Regions from separate parts of the Sporosarcina sp. FSL K6-2383 genome, predicted to be linked through region 2. Evidence: riboswitches for the same ligand, from Rfam matches in the RefSeq annotation. Region 2 holds a riboswitch; each other region holds the start of a gene.

Region 1 (3,800 bases), 410 kb from region 2:
TTGGTAATGCGAAACGGTCAAGACCATACCAGCCAGCTACTTTCCATGCGAGTACCAACCAAGTTGCTAAGATGAACAGAACTGGGTTCGTACTTAATGTTCCAGCTAGCAAAAAACTGACGTTCATTAATGCACCAAAAAACGCTGCAATTCCTGTTAATAATCCAAAGACCAGCCCTAGACCAACTAATAATTCACCATATGCAACTACGAATCCGAATAGTTTAGCATTTGGTAATACGGCATTTTCCAAAAATGTCGCAAACCAACCGGACACATCTCCACCTTCCTGAGACTTCGCAATGGCACCTGAAACAAATCCATTAATCGCTGCTCCGGCATTTTCACCCGTCCAAGCATCACTTCGCACTTTCCCCCAGCCAGCAGTCAACCATGCATAACCGACATAAAGTCTTATAAATAACCAAATAACCGCCGAACGCGTATCGCTGAATAAAAAACTAGACAGCGGGTTTTCCGGGATGATAATTGTGCTTTTCTTCAACATAGTATCACTCCTTCTCTTGCTTACATTATATAATAATATTAGTCGGTTTTCCATATGTTCACAGTAATGTCTTATTACATAAACCAATCTCAATTAATACGTGTCTCTCTATTTTTTTTGCAAAATGGAGGAAAATACTTTTCTAATCGTTATTTACACATATAATTGGGTAGAATATCTCTAAAAAGATGGATAACGACTGGAGTTCCCACTTGTAAAATCTACTCTTTAGGCTGATACTGTTAGTAGACGTATTACGACATAATCTTCACTCAAAATAATTAATGAGGGGTATTATCTAAATATGGAAGTGATAACTGATTTCTTTAAGAATAAAGGAGTAAAACGGGTCATTATTTTTGCTTTAATCATTTTAATTTTGTACAGCGTCAGAAGTATGATGAATTTAATTCTACTAACATTTATTTTCGCCTTTTTGATGGATCGACTTGTAGAATTTACGTTCAAGCACGTCCGCCTCAATCGAAAAGCACTCGTTCTCCTACTCTATACGACGATTGTCGGTATACTGACGGTTGGTCTAGTTAAGTATTTACCGATTATTTCACTAGAAATCAGCCAGTTAATTAAGCAGATTACAAGCTTCTCTACCCAATCCTACGATAATCCATTAATCAATTTTATTGAGTCCATCGTTTCTAGTGAAAAAATTACTGCCTATTTAGAAAATGGTTTTTCATTTCTACTAAAATCCTTTACAGATATTAGTAAAACCAGTGTTCAAGTATTGATTGCCTTAATCCTTAGCCTGTTTTTCCTTCTTGAAAAGCCAAGTTTAATTGAATTCACGAATAAATTTAAAAGTAGTAAAATTGCACCGTTCTATTATGAAATTGAATTCTTCGGGAAAAAGTTTTCGCGTACATTTGGAAAAGTAATAGAAGCTCAGTTTATTATCGCACTTGTGAATACAGTGTTATCAGTCATTATTTTGATGATACTTGGATTCCCACAAATTATTGGATTGGGCATTATGATTTTCTTCTTAGGGCTCATCCCAGTCGCAGGGGTCATTATTTCTTTAGTCCCCCTCACTATTATTGGTTTTACGATTGGCGGATACTTAACAGTCATTTACTTATTTATAGCCGTCATGGTTATCCATGCAATTGAAGCTTATATCTTAAATCCAAAACTGATGTCTTCGAAAACAGATTTACCCGTTTTTTATACGTTTATTGTGCTCATTTTTTCACAAAACTTCTTTGGCGTCTGGGGATTGATTATTGGGATTCCTGTGTTTGTGTTCCTGCTAGACATACTAGATGTTACAGATAAGACACCCACCATCAAAAAAGACAAGTCGGATTAATAATCCTCTTGTCTTTTTTTTCTCAACGTGATAGAGTTGGATAAATTAATATTTTCTAACAACTTCATATTTTATTCTTATCAAGAGAGACGTAGGGAGTGGCCCGATGATGTCTCAGCAACCAGCCTAATTAGGGTATGGTGCTAATTCCAATAGACGATAGCTGTCTTGAAGATAAGAAGATTGACTTCAATATTTTTGAGGGCCCTCTTCTTATAGAGGGTCCTCTTTTCAATTTTATTCTGCAGGGATTCCCTCTTCATTTACAGCCCGGCGTAATTTATTTCAAACGAAAAGGATGATGACAATGACAAACAAAAGTTTTGAAACACGATTAGTGCAGCTAGGAAATAACAGCGATTTGAAAACTGGGGCGGTGAACCCACCGATTTATTTATCTACAGCTTTTAAGCACAACGGACTCGGTCAATCGACTGGCTATGACTACTCACGAACCAAAAATCCAACACGCTCCATTTTAGAAGAAGGCATTGCGAACTTAGAAGGCGGAGACGCGGGTTTTGCCTGTAGTTCCGGTATGGCTGCGATTCAATTAGTGTTATCTCTATTCCGCTCAGGCGACGAATTGATTGGTCCAGAAGATATTTACGGTGGGACCTATCGTCTGCTAGACTATTATGCCGATATCTATTCGATTACGACGACGTATACAGATTATAAAGACGTTAAAGAGACTGAGAACTTGATTACAGAGAAAACAAAAGCCCTTTTTATCGAAACACCAACCAATCCTTTGATGCAGGAAATTGATATTATTCAATACGCAGAACTCGCTAAAAGGCATGGTTTGTTGCTCATTGTCGATAACACATTTTACACACCGTATTTCCAAAGACCAATTGAGCTTGGCGCTGATATTGTTTTGCATAGTGCAACGAAATATATTGGCGGTCATAATGATGTGCTTGCTGGATTGGTTGTGGCGAAGGGAGAGGAGCTTTGTACCAAACTTGGTACTAATCACAATGCGATTGGCGCGGTTTTGTCGCCTTTCGATTCATGGTTAATCGTTCGTGGATTAAAAACGCTTCATTTACGCATGAAGCAGCATGATGCCAATGCGAAAACTATTGTAGATTTCTTACAAAGTGAGCCACTTGTCAAAGATGTACTATATCCAGGAAAAGGTGGGATGCTATCCTTCCGCCTACAAGAGGGCGAATGGGTTGGACCATTTCTAGAAAACCTAAGACTCATTACATTTGCAGAAAGTCTTGGTGGTGTGGAGAGTTTCATTACCTACCCAACGACACAAACCCATGCAGATATCCCGCTGGAAGAACGACTACGCCGAGGTGTCGATGAAAAATTGTTACGCTTTTCAGTAGGAGTAGAGGATGCGGTAGACTTAATTGCCGATTTGAAACAAGTATTTGCCACATTAAAAAGCGAGGTGCCTCAACTATGAGTTCACATGAAGAACGATTGGAAACGACGATTATCCACGCATCGACACGTGGCGATTTTGAGCAAAAAACAGGTGCTGTCAACGTTCCGATTTACTTATCCTCTACATTCCATCAGGAGAGCTTTGATAAGTTCGGTCCATATGACTACAGTCGTTCGGGCAATCCAACAAGGGATGCTTTGGAAAAAACAATTGCAGCCTTGGAAGGCGGTGCGAGAGGGCTGGCATTTGCTTCTGGCATTGCTGCTATTTCCTCTGCATTCATGCTGTTGTCTGCTGATGATCATATTGTCATCACCGAGGATGTTTACGGTGGAACATTTCGTTTTGTCACTGAAGTATTGACGAAATTCCGGATTGATCATACTTTTGTAGATTTAGGCGATTTAGCAGCAGTCAAGCAAGCTATCCAACCAAATACGAAATTAATTTACATCGAAACACCTTCCAATCCACGTCTTGGCATTACGGATATTGAAGCGGTCGTCACTATTGCCAAAGCGCATGAATGCTTAACATTCCTTGATAAT
Region 2 (3,800 bases):
AAGAGCAACAGAAGATTCTTTACACACAAATCTTCTGTCAAGAAGCATTTGAAGATATTGAAAGAGATGCAAAAGAAACACTATTTGCAGCAGTCGATGGCGACAACCAGCGCATGATGGTTTCTGCACTACGCAAATTGACACGCTCAAATCCATATAACATCATCGCGAAAAAACGTGAGGCTTCGGTGAAATTGATTGAAGCTGAAAAGTACATCGTTTAATCGTATACAAATCATCCAGGTGCCAATAGGTGTCTGGATGATTTTCTGTTATAATTGCGATAATGGAGGTGTTGGATATGGGACTTACATATTACGGATATCCGAAATGTAGCACGTGTAGAAAAGCAAAGGCTTGGCTTGCAGCGAACGATTTGAATTTTCAAGAGGTCAATATTGCTGAAGCTCCCCCTTCGGCAGAGGAACTAAGTAAAATCATTACAACGTCCGGACTAGAATTGAAGAAGTTTTTCAATGTCAGTGGGATGAAATACAGAGAACTTAATTTGAAAGACAAACTACCGGAAATGTCAGATGATGAGAAAATTAGTTTACTTGCATCAGATGGTATGTTGATAAAAAGGCCACTTGTTTTCGGCGATGATAAAGTGACAGTTGGATTCAAGGAAGAGGAATTTGAAAACGTTTGGACAAAGTGATTCCTTCCTTGTTTTTATGAACTAAATATGCGAATATTGAAGTGAATGAAATTATATATTTGGAGGGGTTACGGAATGAGCACACCAAAAGATCTGCGTTATTCTGAAGAGCATGAATGGGTAAAAGAAGAAGGCGGTAACTACCGTATTGGAATTACACATTTTGCACAATCTGAACTTGGCGATATCGTTTTCGTTGAACTTCCATCTGTAGGTGACGACATCAAAGCAGACGAGCCTTTCGGAAGCGTTGAATCCGTTAAGACAGTATCGGAACTTTATGCACCAATTAGCGGTAAAGTAATTGAAGTAAACGAAGGTCTAGAAGATAGCCCTGAATTCGTGAATGAATCTCCATACGAAAATGCATGGATGATTGTTGTTGAACCATCTGATGCATCTGAATTGGATGCATTAATGTCCGCTGAAGCATACGAAAAAATGACAGTCGGAGAATAATGTAATCTAACTAAACGCCGGTCTTATCACGGCGTTTTTTTGAACCATAAAAAATGAAGCGTGGGAGGATCCTTTGTGCTATATGACAGAGTGATTGTTGTTGAAGGGGGCCAAGATAGAAAACGTCTTGCACGAATTCTGGCTGAGTCCGTTGATATCATTTGTACGAACGGGACAGTTAGCTCCTATCGGCTGGAAGAATTACTGGAACCTTATGAACAACATGAGCTGTATGTCTTTGTCGATGCGGATGAATCAGGTGAGCAGATTCGAACATTAGTCAAAAGGGGATTCCCTAACGCGATTCATTTATATACAGAAAAAGTTTATAAGGAAGTGGAAACGACTCCATACAAAGTGCTTGCAACAATATTACTGGATGCAAATTTTAACATACACCCCGAATTTTTGACTTGATTCGGCAGGAAGCCCAAATTCCCTGCCGAATCAAGTCAAGCCTCCGGTGGATGTCACAAATTTTGAAGGGAGTTAATTGCAGGCAGTCTAAGTTCGCGACGTCCTGTCGCAACGACTGCATACCCACGTCCTGTGGGCACAATTCAAAATTTGGACGCAATTACGCCGAGGCGTAATTGATTATAAAAGGATGGTTTATAAACAATGGAAACATGGACACGTGAACAATGGGAAGCAACTGTGAAAGAGTCAGACGTTGCGGTATATTATCTCTATACACCGATGTGTGGGACCTGTGCTGTCGCATCGAAAATGATGGAAGTTGTGTCAGTAATGAAGCCAGACTTACCAATTGGGAAAGCGGATTTGAATTACGTACAAGACTTGGCGATGGATTATGAAATCGAAAGTGTTCCTTGCTTACTCATTCAAAAGGATGGCGTTGTGCAGCATAAAATCTATGCATTTCAGTCAGTTCCTTATCTACTTGAAAAAATAAGTTGACATAGTTTGAGAAGCTATGCTATACTTCGTTTTAACATTTAATTGAATAGGTCGCTCTTATTAAGAGAGGTGGAGGGATAGTGCCCTTTGAAGCCCGGCAACCGTCACGAAAGTGAAATGGTGCCAAATCACACAAAGCATTTGCTTTGGGAGATGAGAGATTGGACGAACGTTTATTTATGATAACGTCAAGCCTTTCTGCCCGTCTGCAGGAAGGCTTTTTTATATTTTCGGCTTTATATTATCAACATAGTGTAAAGAAAATGATCCAGAGGTGAAAGAAATGATTCATTTATCAAATATAAATAAACGATACGGTGATGGATCAGCTAGTATTACAGCTGTCAAAGATGTATCGCTTGAAATTGCTGATGGCGAGATTTTCGGAGTCATTGGTTATAGTGGGGCAGGAAAAAGTACGCTAATTCGCTTGCTGAATGGTCTTGAAATGCCTACATCTGGCACTGTGCAGATTGGGAAGTTAGAAATTTCAGCTATCAAGGGAAAAGAACTAAGGGAAGCACGACAAAAAGTAAGTATGATTTTCCAACATTTCAACTTACTATGGTCTAGAACTGTTAAAGAAAATATCGCTTTTCCGCTGGAAATCGCAGGAGTACGAAAAGTAGACCGTGAAAAGAAAGTGACAGAGCTGATTGAACTTGTAGGTTTGGCTGGTCGTGAAAATGCCTATCCATCCGAATTATCAGGCGGTCAAAAGCAGCGTGTGGGAATCGCCCGCGCGCTGGCAAATGACCCAGAAGTTCTGTTATGTGATGAAGCAACTTCAGCCCTTGATCCAGAGACAACAGATTCAATTCTCGATCTTCTAACGGGTATTAACGAACGATTAGGCTTGACGATTGTGTTGATCACACATGAAATGCACGTCATTCGTAAAATTTGCCATCGGGTTGCAGTCATGGAAGCGGGCGAAGTTGTCGAGTTGGGAGATGTCCTAGAAGTATTCCAATCACCGCAAGCGCCGATTACGAAACGATTTGTTTCTCAAATAACGGAGCCGGTAGAAGTGAAGCAGGCATTGGCGCATATTAAAGAAGAGGTATCTTCTGGTACGCTTATCAAGCTTGTATTTGTAGGGGAACGGACAGAACAGCCCGTTTTGGCAGGCCTGATACGTAAATTTGATGTAGATGTGAACATCGTTCAGGGGAATATTTCACATACGCATGGCGGGGCATACGGTTCGTTAATCCTTCAGCTTGTGGGAGATGAGGGGACCATTAAAGAAGCCATTCGTTATCTTCATGAAAAAGATGTGCAGACAGAGGTGATTAGTAATGATTGAAACCCTATTTCCGAATGTGGACTGGCCGAAAATGTGGGAAGCAACAGTTGAAACTATTTATATGACAGTATTATCTACATTTTTTACGTTAGTAATCGGATTAGTGCTAGGTGTCCTTCTGTTCCTTTCAAGCCCTGGACAGCTGTGGGCCAATAAGTTCGCCAATATTGTGACGGGGGCATTCGTCAATATTTTTAGGTCGATACCTTTTATTATATTAATTATTTTACTGATTCCCTTTACGAAGTTCCTACTAGGGACGATACGTGGACCTGATGCAGCATTGCCTGCACTTATTATTGGAGCAGCTCCTTTCTATGGAAGAATGGTATTAATTGCACTTCAGGAAATTGATAAAGGCGTCATCGAAGCTGCCAAGTCGATGGGAGCGAAAACGCGCACAATTATATTCAAAGTTCTATTACCTGAGTCGATGCCTGCGCTTGTTTC
Region 3 (3,800 bases), 420 kb from region 2:
ACCATATTTTCATCGTACCCTATTGGACATTAAGAGACTTTCCAATTATTAATGAGAAGTCTTTAGAGATTGTATCACAGCATATTTTAGCTGAATAAACAAAGCTAATACCGATATTCGGGCAGCTTTTCAATTGAACAGAAGACAGTATAATATATATTGCATTAAAAAGGTATCTTCCAGTTCACACAACGAACAAGGAAGATACCTTTTCATTTTAATGTACAATACTCGCTGTTCTCATGACCTTATTCGTCGCACCTGCATCTACTTTTTCATTAATGTACTCTGTCAAATCGACAGTCATATCGTAACGCATAAACGGCGTAATTAAATAGATCCCATGGAAATGCTCCAAAGCCACGTCAATCAATTCCTTCGCCACTGCAATACCTTCTCGCGTAGACTGTTCACGGTCTCCCGCAAATAGTCCCATTCTTGCACGGACTTCATCTGTTAGCTTAATACCTGGCACTTCATTGTGAAGAAACTCTGCATTTTGTGACGACGTCAATGGCATAATACCAATATAAATCGGCGCTTGAATATGCTTTGTCGCTTCATACAATTCAATAATTTTTTCTGGGCTATAGATTGGCTGCGTGATAAAGTAATCAGCCCCAGCATCTATTTTTTTCTCCATTCGTTGTACAGCTCGCTCGATATGACGCACATTTGGGTTAAAGGCTGCCGCCACTGTAAACGATGTTTTTTGTTGTAACGACTTACCTGACCATGAGATTCCTTCATTAAATTGCTTAATGAGTTGAATCAATTCAAAAGATGTCACATCGAAAACAGATGTCGCACCAGGAAAATCACCAATTTTCGTTGGATCTCCTGTGATTGCCAATAATTCAGTAATGCCCATTGTGTGCAGTCCCATAAGATGCGATTGCAAGCCGATGAGGTTACGATCTCGACAGGTCACATGGACAAGAGGCGTTGCACCAATATTTTGCTTCACTAATGATCCCATTGATGCATTACAAATTCTTGGGGATGCCAGGGAGTTATCAGCCAATGTAATAGCATCCACACCTGCATCATGCAAAGCCTGTGCCCCTTCAAAAAACTTAGCCGTGTTTAGATGCTTAGGCGCATCCAATTCCACAATAATCGAATGCCGCTTTTTCACTGTTTCAAGCAAGGTCGGTTTATCCAAATCCTTCGATTCTGTAGCACTCACCGGAGCTGAATGCTCTTTCACTTGCTTATCTTGCACATGTACCCGATTCGTTAGCCCTTCTACCAGTGCGCGAATATGCGCCGGCGTAGTACCACAACATCCTCCTAGTAAACCAACACCCTCCTTACGGAAATTAAGCGCCAGTTTACCAAAATAATCGGGTTCATTTTCATACGTTAATTTGCCATCCGTATAGCTCGGGAAGCTAGCATTCGGGTACACAGCCAATAAGGCATGTTTCGGCAATGGGACTTCCTCTAAAGCTTTTAACATATGGTAAGGCCCTAATCCACAATTAACTCCCACAACATCCGCACCTATCACTTCCAACTGCTGCAAAGCATCTGCCAGCGCCAAGCCATTTTGTAGCACTCCTGCTTCATGCATCGAGACATTCGTAATAATTGGAATATCCGTCGCTTCCCGTGCAATTTTGAGCACTGCTGTTAATTCATCAAAATCATAATAGGTTTCTAATAAAATGCCATCCACACCTTCAGCAAGCAGGCATTGTAGTTGTTGCTTAAAGCTTTGCTCGATTTCTTCTTTTGTACCAATCAGTGTTTTGGAGCCATGAATGCCACCAATCGTCCCGAGAATAAACGTATTTTTCCCGGCCGCTTTTTTAGCAATAGCAACGGCTGCCCTATTGATTTCTTCGACATTATCCTCTAGTCCATAACGTGCTAATTTTATGTAGTTGGCGCCGTATGTATTCGTTTGAATCACATCAGCCCCTGCCTGAATATAAGCTTGATGAATATTTAACACTTGCTCAGGATGTGTCAAATTTAGCTCCTCAAAACAACGGTCTACCCCATTTGTATACAGCAATGTTCCCATCGCACCATCACCAATCAAAATACGCTCTTTCATCGTCTCAAGTAAATTTGCCAACTGTCTATCCCCTCTCTATTTTCACCTTTTATTTATCCTGTTTTAAAAATTAATATAGAAACAAAAAAGCCTCTTCCTTTAATTGAATAAAGGAAGAAGACTCTACATTTGACTAAGTCTTTTCCTCATCTATCAAGCCGATTTCTCGACTTGCTGGAATTAGCACCGTACCAATTATGGCGGTTGCTGAGGTGTCAATGGGCCAGTCCCTATACCTCTCTAGATAAGAAAAACTATTATTAAGTTAAATTTCTGTTATTGATAACCATACGCTATTTAGTGAAAATTAGCAATACCTTTTTGGGAAGTGATGAATAATAAGCATTTCCCATCATTGTGTTAAGATTAATAACAGGTTTACAATCGAAAGGTGGATGCACGATGGACAATACGATTCCAGTAAAATTGACTTCACTCACAACAAAAGGCGGCTGCGGCTGTAAAATTGGACCTGCTGATTTAGCGCAAGTATTGCGTAGTCTTCCTCCTGCAACACCTGATCCTAATTTACTCGTTGGTCTTGATACAAGTGATGATGCAGGTGTTTATAAACTAACGGACGACATTGCAATGGTGCAAACGCTCGACTTTTTCACACCGATTGTTGATGATCCTTATGATTTCGGGCAAATTGCGGCGACCAATGCGATTAGCGATGTCTATGCGATGGGTGGTAAACCAATTACAGCACTCAATATTGTAGCTTTCCCGATTGCCACTTTAGATAAAAACATCCTTGCAGCCATTTTACGCGGCGCGGGTGATAAATTAAAAGAAGCTGGCGTTACACTGGTCGGCGGACATTCCATCGACGATCAGGAACCGAAATTCGGACTGGCGGTTACAGGAGTCGTTCACCCCGATAAAGTACGGACCAATGCCGGAGCTAAGCCTGGCGATAAGCTGTTATTAACAAAACCGATTGGTGTTGGTATTTACACGACTTCATTGAAAAATGGATTATTGACTGAAGATGAAGTGGTTGAAGTGACAAAAGTGATGACTACACTTAATAAAACAGCTGCAGAAGCAATGGCTACATATGATGTCCATGCTGCCACTGATGTAACAGGCTTCGGATTATTAGGACATACATCTGAAATGGCCAAAGCAAGTAACGTTGGCATTCATATACATGCCAACCAAGTACCTGTTTTACCACGTACAAAAGAACTTGCCGCAGTAGGTAAAGTACCTGGAGGCACAAAAAATAACTTTGCTCATGTAGCGGATATCGTAACGTATGCAGATACATTAGATCAAATTGATCGTTGGATTTTATGCGACGCGGTCACTTCTGGTGGATTGCTCATTGCACTAGCAGAACATGAGGCCACCAACTTGTTGAATGACCTTCAGCAACAAGGCGTTGATGCACGAATCATCGGAGAGGTAACAGAGGACAACAAAGGTCGTATCACGGTTTCATAATTTAGCTAGAAGGTGAAAGAGATGTTTAAAGACTTGACAATAGACGAATTATTGGCTGTGCAAGCAAAGGGACCACATACATTTATTGATGTTCGGTCCCCGAAAGAATTTAATGAGGCCACAATTCCTGGAAGCATCAATATTCCTGTTTTTGATGATGAAGAACGAGCTGAAATTGGAACGCTATACAAACAGGTCGGGCAAGATGTCGCCAAGGATAGGGGACTTGAAATCTTTTCGAAAAAACTGCCCGACTTCATCCGCGCCTTCAAAAACATTGATA
Region 4 (3,800 bases), 850 kb from region 2:
GCTACTGCACGACCGCCCACGATTTCATTGAATTCCACGAAGTCTTGGATGAACGGATGATTAGGATTAAAGGAAATTTCCCCCGTGTTTCGAACATCGTAACGTTCCGTTTCAACACCATCGAATGTATACCCTTTTTCAGGAACATATCCTTCAAATCCGTTTAAATGCTCCATAAAATCTAAATGCCACCACGTACGTCTAAACTCGCCGTCCGTCACAAGCTCCAACCCAACTTCAATTTGTTTATCGACAACTCGTTTAATTTCCTGTGTTTCAACTTCACGTAATTGTTGTGCTGTAATCGCACCTTCTTTAAAATCTTTACGTGCTTGGTGCAAATTATCTGGACGTAGTAAACTTCCTACGTGATCCGCTCTGAATGGCGCTTTCGTTACAGTAGTTGATTGAGTTGTCATGTCTATTCCTTCTTTCTATTTTTAGTAGTCAATTTTGATTTTTTTATGATAAGAGCGCAAATGGGCGCTCCTATTTGCTTATCTTTGGACAGGCATTCAAATGAGCAGACCTGCTTGGTTTTGTTAGGACAGAGACACAAATGGGCAACCCTGTTTAGTTCGCTTGAGCAGAAACACGAATGAGCGGATCTGCTTGCTTTGTTTGAATAGGGACACGAGTGAGCAGCCCTTTTTTCATTATTATGGCAGTATCGCGAATGAGCGTACCGGGAATCCTGATGCTTTTTCTGGCTTCGGAACGATATTGAAAATGACTGCACCTTTAGCAGGCAGTTTATCTAAATTTGTTAATAATTCTATTTGGTAAGTATCTTGTTCTAGCACATAATATTCGCCTAGCAACGCTTGGTTCTTTTGAAAGTCGATGGCTGAATCTGTATCGAACGTTTCATGTCCAACTGCTTTCACCTGTCGTTCTTCGAATAAAAACTCCAAAGCATCAAGTCCCCAACCGGGTATGCGGTTATTGCCGTCGGCATCTTTATTACAAAAGGCCTCATTATCCGGCCAACGCTTGCTCCAATCTGTGCGCAGCGCGACGAAAGTACCTGCTTCAATTCGGCCATACTGCTCTTCAAATTTTAAAATATCTTCAACCGCTAATGTAAAATCATGATTAGTAGCGGATTCCTTTGATTTATCGATAACGATGAGTGGTAAAACTAACTCTTTCAAACCTAATTCATCCAAATATCTTGTATCACGCACAAAGTGAATGGGTGCATCGATATGCGTACCGTACTGTCCCGCAAATGTAAAGCTCTGTGCAAAAAATCCATCATCATGATCAAATAATGTTGTAAATTCAGCCGCATCAAAGGCTGAGAAATGGGGCGAGTCGGGTCCAAAAGTATGTGTTAAATCGACCCACTCTTTCTGTTTTAATAACGCAATTGCATTGATTAATTCATTCGACATAAACATTCCTCCTTATTTTATGAAGGTAACTTTAGTCTCCAGATAGAACAAAAAAACCTCTTCTATACTAAAAAGAAGAGGTTTTGGCATGATCGCTATTTGCTCTTCTTATCTTCAAGCTACAAGCATTACACTTGGCTTCTGGAATTAGCACAGTACTAAAAAAGTCTGTTGCTGAGGTATCAAAGGGCCAGTCCCTCCACCTCTCTGGATAAGAAAGTTACGTATTCAGTTGGTAAATAGTACAATACAGTCCTTTGAATAGAATGTCAACAGTAAAGATATAAAATTTTTAAAATTAACTAACTAATGTTGTAGATTTAGTGCTTCATTTCACTGCGTAATTTACGATGCTCGCGGCGTGCTGGCGCAGTTTCAAACAAACTCTTTTCAATTTCTGTTTCCGGATAAATTCCCAGTACAGGAGTTGGTTTATTATTTTCATCCATAGCAACCATCGTCAAAAATGACTCCGTCGTCAATTTCGTTTCACCTGTCAGTAAATTCATCGAATGAACGGACACAAATACTTCCATCGATGTACGCCCAGTTGATGTGACAAGTGCTTCGAGCTCTAACACATCACCGACACGCGCAGATGACATGAAATCAACTGAATCGATTGAAGCCGTAACGACTGCTGTATTCGAATGTTTCATTGCCGTAATTGCAGCAATTTCATCGATATAGGCAAGGACTCGTCCCCCAAAAATGGTTTGCAGATGGTTCGTATCGGGCGGCAAAACCAGCTTTGTCTGGATGGTGCGCGATTGGCCCATAGGTCTATTTTTTTTCATATTACTCTCTCCCCCTGTTTTTTATGAATAAAGGGAACTTTTCCCGTATCTATTCCGTAAATATAGTATACACCTATTGGAGGAATTTCAATGACGACTTTTATCGAAAAACACTATGAAAGAATTACTTGGTTCTTCCTAATAATCGGTTTCATTTTACTATTTACTGCAAGTGATTACGTATCACTTGTGTTATTTTTCTATCTACTTGTGAGAGCCATAAAGTTTCGAACAACGATTCGAAAAACGCTTCAGAATACACCGCGAAGTACGATGTTTATATATGCACTCGGTATGATTGTACTGATTGCTGCGCTAGTAGTCGTCATGTGGTTTTCAAGTAGTTTCGTTCAAAAACATACGATCCCTGGCTTCTTGCAGTATATTTACGTCGCCATTGTCTTAGTTGGATCCATGTTCTTTTATACTTGGTTTATGGATTTCTTGGTAAAAGTATGGAATAAGAAAAAGTCATCGAAGTAAAATCCAAAGAGGACATCTCCTATTGGAGTGTCCTCTTACACCATTCCCGCCAGTAGCGCATAAACACGCTTCATCTCTTCCTGCATCTTCCACTGATCGACCGCGAGCCATCGACAATGAATTGCATTCCCTTCAAGCCGCGTCATGCCAGCCTTCAGCCCTTCTTCAACTCGCAACGTTTCCTGCAATGCACGCACATCAACATTAACGACATTCGGAGAAACAAGCCAAATGGAGCCGACATACATCGCGCCTTCAAGGAGGCCAATCCCACCTAGCTCAGCATCACGCGGCGCAAAATGTAGCGAGTCAAAAGCAATTAACTCATCCTCTACGAAAATCTTAAAATTCGACCGAAATGATTGATAATCAAAAATCTCACCGCGTTTTTCACGCCCCGGCGCAACAATTTCACCCCATAATACCGTTGCATCACACGCGACGCGCAACGTTGTATTCACTTGAAACTTCGCGTCAACAAACGGAATCAGCACCTCGGGCATCCACTCCAAACGTGAACGTTCCGCAAGGTCGACCTCAATTGTAAAATGACAAGTATCCCCCGTATGCGACGGATAGATTTTCAACGCCGATTGCTGCGTCAACCGCACTCGACTATCCGGCCCAAGTTTCACCGTAATATCATTGCGATCTCCCGACACCATCCCACCAGACGACTCCATAATATAGACCGTTGCAGTCGGGTCTTTTCCTTCGTATAATTCCCGACTGGCCTTCAATGGAGGCTGCTGGTAAACATGCGGCATCCGTGTATATCCTCTTCTTAGTTCGAATGCCATGTCCAATTTTCCATGATGGATAGCGCGGGATGGATTAAGCACCCGCACCCTCTAGTAGCATACTATGCTTGATCCAATCGACCACTTTATCAACATTTTTCTGTGTTCGTACATCTGTGAATATATATGGACGACCATTACGCATTTTCTTCGTGTCACTATCCATAATCTCAAGATCCACCCCAACATACGGAGCCAAATCCGTTTTATTAATTAATAAAAGATCAGATCGCGTCAACGCAGGTCCGCCTTTTCGTGGAATATCCTGACCTTCTGCAACATCGATGACATAAATATAGCCATCCACAAGCTCAGGACTAAAC

The links. A riboswitch is a leader RNA that binds a small molecule or an ion and turns the genes downstream of it on or off. The one in region 2 is predicted to bind S-adenosylmethionine.
Region 1: it holds a riboswitch for S-adenosylmethionine, as region 2 does, so the genes downstream of both, MKZ10_RS18155 (methionine biosynthesis PLP-dependent protein) here and MKZ10_RS16105 (methionine ABC transporter ATP-binding protein) in region 2, are expected to answer to the same signal.
Region 3: it holds a riboswitch for S-adenosylmethionine, as region 2 does, so the genes downstream of both, MKZ10_RS18175 (bifunctional homocysteine S-methyltransferase/methylenetetrahydrofolate reductase) here and MKZ10_RS16105 (methionine ABC transporter ATP-binding protein) in region 2, are expected to answer to the same signal.
Region 4: it holds a riboswitch for S-adenosylmethionine, as region 2 does, so the genes downstream of both, MKZ10_RS01970 (cyclase family protein) here and MKZ10_RS16105 (methionine ABC transporter ATP-binding protein) in region 2, are expected to answer to the same signal.

What each region holds. Positions count from the first base shown of each region.
Region 1 covers NZ_CP152017.1:3,593,451-3,597,250, forward strand. Annotated here, with positions in the region: gene MKZ10_RS18145 (DoxX family membrane protein) at 1-508, opposite strand, end outside; gene MKZ10_RS18150 (AI-2E family transporter) at 813-1,841, shown strand; SAM riboswitch class I at 1,916-2,022, shown strand; gene MKZ10_RS18155 (methionine biosynthesis PLP-dependent protein) at 2,149-3,270, shown strand; gene metC (cystathionine beta-lyase) at 3,267-3,800, shown strand, end outside.
Region 2 covers NZ_CP152017.1:3,182,854-3,186,653, reverse strand. Annotated here, with positions in the region: gene MKZ10_RS16130 (acyl-CoA dehydrogenase family protein) at 1-224, shown strand, start outside; gene MKZ10_RS16125 (arsenate reductase family protein) at 302-661, shown strand; gene gcvH (glycine cleavage system protein GcvH) at 737-1,120, shown strand; gene MKZ10_RS16115 (toprim domain-containing protein) at 1,196-1,537, shown strand; gene MKZ10_RS16110 (thioredoxin family protein) at 1,742-2,041, shown strand; SAM riboswitch class I at 2,096-2,201, shown strand; gene MKZ10_RS16105 (methionine ABC transporter ATP-binding protein) at 2,325-3,350, shown strand; gene MKZ10_RS16100 (methionine ABC transporter permease) at 3,343-3,800, shown strand, end outside.
Region 3 covers NZ_CP152017.1:3,599,953-3,603,752, forward strand. Annotated here, with positions in the region: gene MKZ10_RS18170 (iron-siderophore ABC transporter substrate-binding protein) at 1-98, shown strand, start outside; gene MKZ10_RS18175 (bifunctional homocysteine S-methyltransferase/methylenetetrahydrofolate reductase) at 218-2,086, opposite strand; SAM riboswitch class I at 2,209-2,316, opposite strand; gene selD (selenide, water dikinase SelD) at 2,468-3,517, shown strand; gene mnmH (tRNA 2-selenouridine(34) synthase MnmH) at 3,539-3,800, shown strand, end outside.
Region 4 covers NZ_CP152017.1:361,032-364,831, forward strand. Annotated here, with positions in the region: gene MKZ10_RS01965 (5-methyltetrahydropteroyltriglutamate--homocysteine S-methyltransferase) at 1-419, opposite strand, end outside; gene MKZ10_RS01970 (cyclase family protein) at 660-1,397, opposite strand; SAM riboswitch class I at 1,503-1,615, opposite strand; gene MKZ10_RS01975 (acyl-CoA thioesterase) at 1,718-2,194, opposite strand; gene MKZ10_RS01980 (hypothetical protein) at 2,285-2,677, shown strand; gene MKZ10_RS01985 (urease accessory protein UreD) at 2,713-3,477, opposite strand; gene ureG (urease accessory protein UreG) at 3,512-3,800, opposite strand, start outside.